Regions from separate parts of the Dietzia sp. Die43 genome, predicted to be linked through region 2. Evidence: predicted binding sites of a transcription regulator. Region 2 holds the regulator's gene; the other holds the start of a gene.

Region 1 (4,417 bases), on a different contig from region 2:
GCCGGCGGGTCGCCGTCCTGGGCGGCGGAGCCTCCGGGTTCGACAACGCCGCCACCGCGCTCGACCACGGCGCCGCGCGAGCGGAGGTGTTCATGCGGCGGGACACCGTCCCGGACTCCAACCCGCTGCGGTGGATGGAGTTCCCCGGCATGCAGGAACGCTTCTACGACCTCGACGATCGCGCGAAGTGGGACTTCACCCTGTTCAGCGGGGGCTTGCCGCAGCCGCCGACCCAGCACACGGTGTGGCGGTGCTTCGCCCATCCCGACTTCGCACTGCGCACAGGCTGTGCCTGGGACTCGGTCGCGGTGGTCGACGACGGCGCGGGCGGGACCGAGCTCGCCATCGACACCCCCGCCGGCCGGTTCCACGCCGATGTGGTGATCGCAGCGACCGGGTACGAGGTCGACCTGCGACTGCGCCCGGAGCTCGCGGAGTTCGTCGACGACATCGCCCTGTGGGCCGACGTGCACGACTTCGCCGCCGACCACCCGGCAGGACGCAACCCCTACCTCGGACCGGGTTTCGAGTTCACCGAACGCCGACCGGGCTCCGCGCCCTGGGTGACCAGGCTGCACCACTTCTCGACCGGCGCGCGCACGTCCATGGGCGTCACCGGAAACCAGCTGTCCGGCATCTACGGAGGTGTCGGTCGCATCGCGGGGGCGGTCACCACCGCGATCACTCGCGAGAACTGGGACCGCCTCGCGGACGACTTCGCGGGCTTCGAGTTCCGCGAGGTCCGGTCGATCGGCCCGCACCGCCCCGACGACGGCTGGTACCCGACGAGACCCCGCTACTGACGGCCCCGCCATCAGAACGGCGGCTCATCGTCGAACGCCGAGGACCGCGGCTGGTCCTGCTGGGGCCGGTCATCCTGCGGGGGAGCTGAGCGCGGCGGGCGCCCTGACCGGGGTTCCTGTTGACGATGGTGCGCCTGGGCTCGCAGTCTGCTGCGCTCCGCCGCGCGGCGGTGACGCAGGTGGGGGCGCCTCCTCGACGCCGGTGAGCCGCTGCCGGTCCTGCCGGCTTCGGCCGCGTTCTGCTGCCGTCGGCTGGACTCCGGATGCCGCGGCGGGGCGAGCGCGGCCAGCGGTCCACCGGGGGCCGTCGTGATGCGCGTTCCCGGATCGGCCTTCGGGTGATTGGGGCCGTGGAGCCAGACGTAGGTTCCGTCGATGTCCCGGTAGTAAGCCCAGATTCCCTCGGTCTTGAGTCGGTGGTGGAAGCGGCAGAGGGAGCCGAGATCATCGGACGTGGTGTGCCCGCCGCACTCCGGGTTGTCATGGTCGAACGGGATGATGTGGTCGAGGTCGGTCTTCTCGGCCGGCGTGTGGCACCCGGGGAAGACACAGGTGCCGTCGCGGCCCTTGCAGAAGCGTGCCAACGCCTCGGAGGGCGTGTACCGCCGGGCCGCGTAGCAGTCGGGGTCCGCGAGATCTGCCAGTGAGTCGATCCGGCGACGAGCGCTGCGCTCCAGCTGGTCGGCGGTGTGACCGGTGATCGGCCCGTAGCCGGCCAGCGTGAGGCCACGGTTGTCCGGACTGCCGTCGTCGTAGGCGTAGATGGTCACCCGCCGAGCGGCCGCCTGTCCGTCCGGGTCACCGGGGTGTTCGCCGTCGACGTCGGGCAGGCAGGCCCACCCGCGACTCAGCGCTAGTAGGCCCGCGGCACGCAACTCACCGAGAGAACGCGGGTCGTCCTCGGAGGCGGTGCGCGCGAGGGCCTCGATACGGTCGGCGATCTCCACGGCGGTCTCCGCGGTGAGGTGCGCTGTGATGAGGGCCCTGTCGTCGGCCAGCGGCACCATCTCGACGTCCTGGTCCCGCCGCGCCTCCCTCGCCCTGGCGTCGGCCCCGACCGGGTCGCACGCCGAGACGGTCTTGGTGAGCATCTTTCGTAGCGGGCCGAGTCTCGGCGGGTGTGTGCGGCGCCTTGTGGGAGCCAGTGCCGCACTGATCCGCCTGTCGAGTTCGGGCATGAGCTCATCGGAGACCATCGCGGTCTCCTCGGCGATCGTGTGGGCGGCGAGGATGCCGATCCATCCGGTCGCGAGCAGGGCCGCGGTACGGGGGAGCCGCTCGGTCAACTCGACCGCGGTGGTGACCAGACGCGAGGCGCCGTGCCGGGACAACGCCATCGAGGCGCTGACGATCGAGGCGGCGGTCTCCCACGGGTCCCGGTGGCGGTCGCGCTGTCCCGCGACCCGGACGCAATCGTAGGCGAAGGCGACGGTGCGTCCTTCGGCCGCGTTGATCAGGCGTTGGGCGAGATATCCGCGCTGTTGATGTGGATCCCACCGGGCGTAGGCCTCCGGGACGATCACGTCGACGGCGGGACCCGTCGCTGTGGTGAACCCCTTAGGCGGCACGAACGGGCCGGGGGCATCGGGGACGATCGCCGCATGGGAGGCGGAATCATGGGCGTCGGACTTGGAGGTGCTCGTCATGGTTCGACCATATGTTCTAGGTCTGACATTGCGGGCAGGGAGACTGGATCGAACACGCGAGCGAGTGTCATCTCATTACGGAGGAGATGCCCGGCCTCGTCGTCGTCGCTGATCACCGCGGCGCCCGCTGACCTGCGGTGCCCTGCGCACCCTCCGCAGGGCACCGCAGGTAGAGGGCATGCGTGGTGCGGGCGGTCTCGGAGGGGTGGTGGGTCCGGGTCCGGGTCCGGCTTCTGGTTCGGTGAAGGGTGTGGCGCCGTGGGCGGTGCACGGTCTTGGGTGCTCTGACCTGGGGTGCCCTGCTCGGCCCCCGCAGGGCGCCCCAGGTCGGCGCGCGAGGGAGGGCGCCGGGGCGGGGATGTCCCAGGGCAGTGAGGTGGGTGGTCGTGGTGGTCGTGCTGGTCAGGCGCAGGTCGGGCGGCCCGGTCGCGGTCAACCCGGTCGGGCGACGATGAGGCACGCCTCGCCGCCGTCGGGGACGTACCACCGGTGGGGGAGGGTGCCGTTGTACCTCGCGACGTCGCCCGCCTCGAGTCGGGTGAGCGAATCGCCGACCTCGAGCAGGACGGTGCCCCGGGTGATGTAGAGCCATTCCTGGCCGGGGTGTTCGAAGAACCGGCCCGGGACGTGGTTGGTCTCCACGAACTCGAGGAACTGCGTGCCCCCCGGGCCTCCGGGCAGGAGTCGGGTGTGACCGCCGACCGTGCCCTCCGCCCGGGTCAGGGTGGCGCCCTCGGTGGAGCGCTGGACGTCGACCCGGTCGGAATGGGCCGGGTCCCGGCCGGAGTCTCCGGGTCCGCCGGTGTCGGAGGCCCCGCCGGCGGTGACCGCGTCGAGGAGGTGGGCCTGGGTCGTGCCCAGGGCGTGGGCGAGACCCTCGAGCGTGGACATGCTGGGCGCCGCCTTGCCGCGCTCGATCTGACTGAGGAAGGGCTGCGAGATCCCGGCCTGGTCGGCCACCTCGACGAGCGTCAGTCCGAGTTGGCGGCGGTGGTGCCGGATGCGCGCGCCGAGACGGTCCAGCGAGTCGCCTCGTGCGGTGGTCATGGGGCCTCCCTTGCGGTCGGGGCGGGTTGGGGCGGGTCGGGGTCTGGCGGGGCGGGATCTGGTGGGACGCGGTCTGCCGGGGTCGGTATTCGTGCAGGTAGTCGCGTTGGCGCGGAATCGGCGGACACCGGAACCGCGCCGGAACAGCGGGGTAATGCCGCCGAAACACGGGGCCACCACACTCATCATTATTGATCCGATCAATACCCGGGGTCACTATCCCGCTCCGGGGTCGGATGCACAAGTGCCGCACCCGATCAGAAAGCCCGGGCTGCCGAGAGGGGCCGGGTCGGAGGGTCGGCGGGGAACGCACGAGTCGGCAGAGGAGGGGAACGATGGAACCACGACGAGCGGCACAGCGCGATGCACAGCGCGGAGCCGGGGCCGAGCGAGCCGCGGCGCGCCACGTGGACCGCATCGCGGGGGCGCGACTGCAGGGCGGTCGGGTGGTCGACGTGGACATCGTCGACGGGGTGGTCGTGGCCGTGACGGACGCGGGGGCCACCCCGACGCGCGGTGGTCCTACCGGGGGCGAATCGGTGATCGACGCCCGCGGCTACATGGTGCTCACCGCGCCCGCGGAGCCGCACGCCCACCTCGACAAGGCCCTGAGCTGGGGCGCCACGCGGCCGCCGGGCTGCGATCTGGGCGCCGCGATCGACGCGTGGCGGGCCTACGCCGCGACGGTCGACGAGGACGAGATCCACGCCCGCGCCCTGGCCGCGGCGCGCAAGCTCGTGGCCAACGGGACGACCGCGGTGCGCAGCCACGTGGACCTGCACGACGACCACGACCCGCTGCGCGGCGTCCGCGCTCTCGTCCGCGTCCGCGACGAGCTGGCCGGCGTGATGGACCTGCAGATCTCGGTGATGGTCAACGAGGTCGACCCGGCGGACCGGGCGCGCGCCGCGATCGCGGCCG
Region 2 (4,417 bases):
GGTGACCGTCTACCCCGCCCTGCGTGTCGGTGGGGACGGAATCCACCTCGTGGCGTGCGCCACGGAGGACGAGCGTCGATCCACTCAGGCGTCGGCGGTGCTCACGCTGGTCTCGGCAGGCCTGGTCTCCGCGGCGTCGATTCTGCGCGGCCGTCCGGTCCAGCAGCGACTCGCGCTCACCCAGTACCCGCACGGCGGGATGGAATCCCTGGTGTCGGATGCCTCGCTCGCCGCGAGTGGGCGGATCATCGCCCGGCGAAAGGGCGCACCGGTTCTCACGGTCGCGGAGTTCCACGAACTCCAGGTCACTGCGCGGGCGGAGGTCCCCGGTGCGGTGGCGTCCGCGATCTCGTCGGCGGTTCCCGCGCTGATGTCCGCCCAGTCCGTGTCGGGCCGTCTGGCGGAGGCGCCGGCAGACGTCGCCGACGAGGTCCGTCCTTCACTGGACTTCCTCGTCGGGCGCGGATTCCTCGCGCGCCATCCCTCGGATGTGCTTCCACATCTGGAGCGACATGTACGGGCAATCGGCCTCCGGTTGGACCTCGCCGAGAAGTCACCCGCCCGGCACGGCGAACTCACGGCGAAGCTGAACCGCTCCGAGTCGATCGTCGAGGAGGCGTGCGCCGCGCTGCGACAGCGGCCGGGTGGCGCACGGGCGTGCCGGGACCTGCGGTGGATGCTCGCCGAGTACCGGGTGGGACTGTTCGCGCAGTCGCTTGGTACCGCCCGGCCGGTATCGGCAGAGCGGATCGACAAGGCGGTGGCGGCTGCGCTCGCCCCGCGGTCGTCCCGATGATGCCGCGTGGTCAGCGGCTCGCGCGGCGCTCCCGGAGGGCGATGATCTCGCGTTCGAAGTCGTCGGCCGAGCTGAACTGCTTGTACACGGACGCGAACCGCAGGTAGGCGACTTCGTCCAGATCCTGCAGAGGGCCCAGGATGGCGAGCCCGATCTCGTGGGCGGGAACCTCGGACGCACCGCCGGATCTCACAGCGTCCTCGACCTGTTGGGCGAGGCGACGCAGAGCGTCCTCGTCAACCGATCGTCCCTGGCACGCGCGGCGGACACCGCGGACGACCTTGTCCCGACTGAACGCCTCGGTCACCCCGTTACGTTTGAGAACCGTCAGCAGAGGCGTCTCCAGCGTCGTGAACCGGTGTCCACACCGGGGGCACTCCCGGCGACGCCGGATCGCCTGACCCTCGTCGACGGATCGTGAGTCGATTACCCGGGAGTCCTCGTGGTGGCATGTCGGGCAGTACATTCCCGTGGGGCCCTTCGTCGACCGGAGTTCACGCGTCCCGGATCGTGCCTGACGAAACGCGGGGGCGGTAGACCACCGCCCACGGTCCATTCTAGGAGGCCCGCTGCCCGGTCACGCGTAGGCGGGTCCACCGAGGAAGGCCACTGCGAGAAGCATGATCACGCCGAATGCGATCCCGCACGCCAGTAGCGCCCAGGCCGGCACGTCGTCGACGACCCCGGTGGACACCGGTGCCTCGACGTGGCACGCCCGCACGCGGTCCGTGGAGACCGGGCGCACGAGCACACGGCGACCCGGGGCGACCGACGTGACGGCGGCCGGACGGGCGGCTATCCGCGGCCGATCGAGATACTCCGCGCGCGAGGACGTGACGGCGGGCCGACTGCCCTCCGGTCGGGCCAGGGTGCGTCGCGGCGCACGGGTGGACCGCACCGACACGTCACCGGGCCGGTCGAGGTGCGCGACCCGTCCACGATGGTCGTCGGGGCAGACCTCGGTCCACCGCGCGGCCGGACGTGTGTGGGACTGAAGCTCGACAACGGTCATGGTGGCTCCCTACTCGATACGGTGTGCGATGGTGCTTCGCACACCTGTATGTGTTCCTCAGTACATCTGTTCGAATCCGAACTCCCCTAGAGTTGTATCACGCGACTCCGACATGGTCACGATTCACAGAGGAATTTCTTCGAACACCTGTGTGGCGCGCCGCAGTCCTTGGCACTAGGGTGTAGACAGATCACAACGTCGAACATCCATTCGCCGAAGGGACCACACGAGATGCCGAAGCCCGATTTCGAGTCACTGACGGACCGACAGAAGAGCGTTCTGCTCCACATCCACGACACCGTCAAGGAGCGTGGTTATCCGCCGAGCATCCGGGAGATCGGGGACGCGGTCGGCTTGCAGTCCACGTCGTCGGTGGCGCATCAACTCCGCACGCTGGAGAAGAAGGGCTTCCTGACGCGGGATCCGCACAAGCCGCGGGCGGTCGACGTCCACGGTGTCCCGGGGCAGAAGTCACGGGGCCGTCGCTCACCTGCTCCGGAGCCCCAGCGTCCGGGCGGAGCGGTCGAGCCCGTTTACGTCCCCGTGCTCGGCCGGATCGCGGCGGGCGGGCCCATCCTCGCGGAGCAAGCCGTCGAGGAGATCTTCCCCCTGCCGTCGGACCTCGTCGGCTCAGGTGATCTGTTCATGCTCAAGGTCGTGGGCGAGTCGATGATCGACGCCGCCATCTGCGATGGCGACTACGTGGTGGTCAGGCGGCAGAACGTCGCGGACAACGGGGAGATCGTCGCCGCCATGATCGACGGGGAGGCGACGGTCAAGACTTTCCGGAACGACTCGAGCGGAGTCTGGTTGCTGCCCCACAATCCGTCGTTCAGCCCGATTCCGGGCGAGCACGCGACGATCCTGGGCAAGGTCGTGACAGTGTTCCGGAAACTCTGAGTCCCGGTTCGAACGACGCGCCGCCCGTCCCCGCAGGGGTCAGGCGGCGCCGTCATGTGGACCGCGGGCGGCGAACTCGTCCAGTTCGCCGGCCACGGACGCGGGCAGTCGGACCACCAGCCGGGTTCCGTCCTGGGTGTGTTCCTCCTCGACCACCGCGCCCTCGGCGTGGACCCGCGACACCACGTCCCCGCGGGAGTACGGGACGGACAGGGTCACCTCGGTGTCCCCGGAGGCGACGATCTGCGTGATTCGCTCGAGGAGTTCGTCGACACCCTGCCCGGTGACCGCCGAGACGAACACGGCGTCGGGCAGCGCGTGGTGCAACTCGGTGAGGACCACGGGATCCGCGGCGTCGATCTTGTTGATCACCAGGAGTTCCCGAGGCCGCTCCGCGTTCTGCTCCTCGACCACCTCGTTGATCACCTTGCGCACCGCCTCGATCTGGCGGAGCGGGAAGGCATCCGAACCATCCACGACGTGGAGGAGCAACTCGGAGTCGACGACCTCTTCCAGTGTGGACCTGAACGCCTCGACCAACTGGGTCGGCAGGTGTCGGACGAATCCCACGGTGTCCGTGAAGACGACTGCTCTGCCGTCAGGCAACTCGGCCTTGCGCGTGGTCGGGTCGAGTGTGGCGAACAGGGCGTTCTGAACCAGGACGCCGGCTCCGGTGATCCTGTTGAGCAGGCTCGACTTCCCGGCGTTCGTGTATCCGGCGATGGCGATGGATGGCACCGGAGTGGAACGCCGTCGGTGCCGTTTGGTGTCCCGGGCCTGCTTCATACCCTTGATGTCCCGGCGCAGACGGGCCATCCGCTCGCGGATCCGACGCCGATCGGTCTCGATCTTGGTCTCACCCGGGCCACGGAGGCCGACGCCGCCGTTGCTCCCGGCACGACCGCCCGCCTGGCGGGACAGCGACTCGCCCCACCCACGCAGACGGGGGAGCATGTACTCCATCTGGGCGAGGGTCACCTGGGCCTTGCCCTCACGGCTGGTGGCGTGCTGCGCGAAGATGTCGAGGATCAGCGCGGTACGGTCGATGACCTTCACGTTGACCGCCTTCTCCAGCGCGAGCAACTGTCCAGGGGTGAGTTCGCCGTCGCAGATGACGGTGTCCGCGCCGGTCGCGGCGATCACGTCCTTGAGGACGCTGACCTTGCCCGACCCGATGTATGTGGCGGCATCGGGCTTGTCGCGGCGCTGGATGAGCGCATCGCAGACCTCCGATCCCGCGGTCTCGGCGAGCTGGGCGAGCTCGTCCATCGCGGCGTCCGCCTGCGCGGCGGACCCTTCGGTCCAGACACCGACGAGCACGACCCGTTCGAGTCGGAGCTGGCGGTACTCGGCGTCGTTGACGTCCTGGAGTTCGGTGGAGAGCCCCGCCACCCGGCGCATCGAGGATCTCTCCTCGAGCTGGAAATCACCGATGGACGGATCGAGGTCGCGTGTCGGCCGGTCAGCGGCCGTGTGATCAGTAGTCATTCGGGTTCATCTTCTCACACCGGGCCCCCCGGTGTCCCGTGCGAGACGGTGTGCTACCGACCACGGTGGTAATGACCGCGGGCGACGAGTGTGGACGGCCCGGTGAGCGAGGACCCGGCCTCGGTGAGTGAGACCTCCACCTCGCCGCCGGGGACCACCACGACGACGTCGCCCGTCGCCTCCCCCGAGTCTGCCAGCGCGGCGACCGCGGTCGCGACGAT

What was found. The regulator LexA, encoded in region 2, represses DNA repair genes until DNA is damaged. The targets are predictions, from matches to a motif close to CGAACANNTGTTCG.
Region 1: the regulator LexA is predicted to act here: its motif matches at 2,454-2,467, upstream of NR111_RS14415 (HNH endonuclease signature motif containing protein).

What each region holds. Positions count from the first base shown of each region.
Region 1 is NZ_JALJRF010000017.1:23,237-27,653, forward strand. It holds gene NR111_RS14410 (SidA/IucD/PvdA family monooxygenase) at 1-803, shown strand, start outside; gene NR111_RS14415 (HNH endonuclease signature motif containing protein) at 815-2,449, opposite strand; gene NR111_RS14420 (helix-turn-helix domain-containing protein) at 2,882-3,496, opposite strand; gene NR111_RS14425 (amidohydrolase family protein) at 3,832-4,417, shown strand, end outside.
Region 2 is NZ_JALJRF010000001.1:209,141-213,557, forward strand. It holds gene hrpA (ATP-dependent RNA helicase HrpA) at 1-796, shown strand, start outside; gene nrdR (transcriptional regulator NrdR) at 807-1,262, opposite strand; gene NR111_RS00990 (hypothetical protein) at 1,374-1,808, opposite strand; gene lexA (transcriptional repressor LexA) at 1,998-2,708, shown strand; gene hflX (GTPase HflX) at 2,748-4,196, opposite strand; gene dapF (diaminopimelate epimerase) at 4,250-4,417, opposite strand, start outside.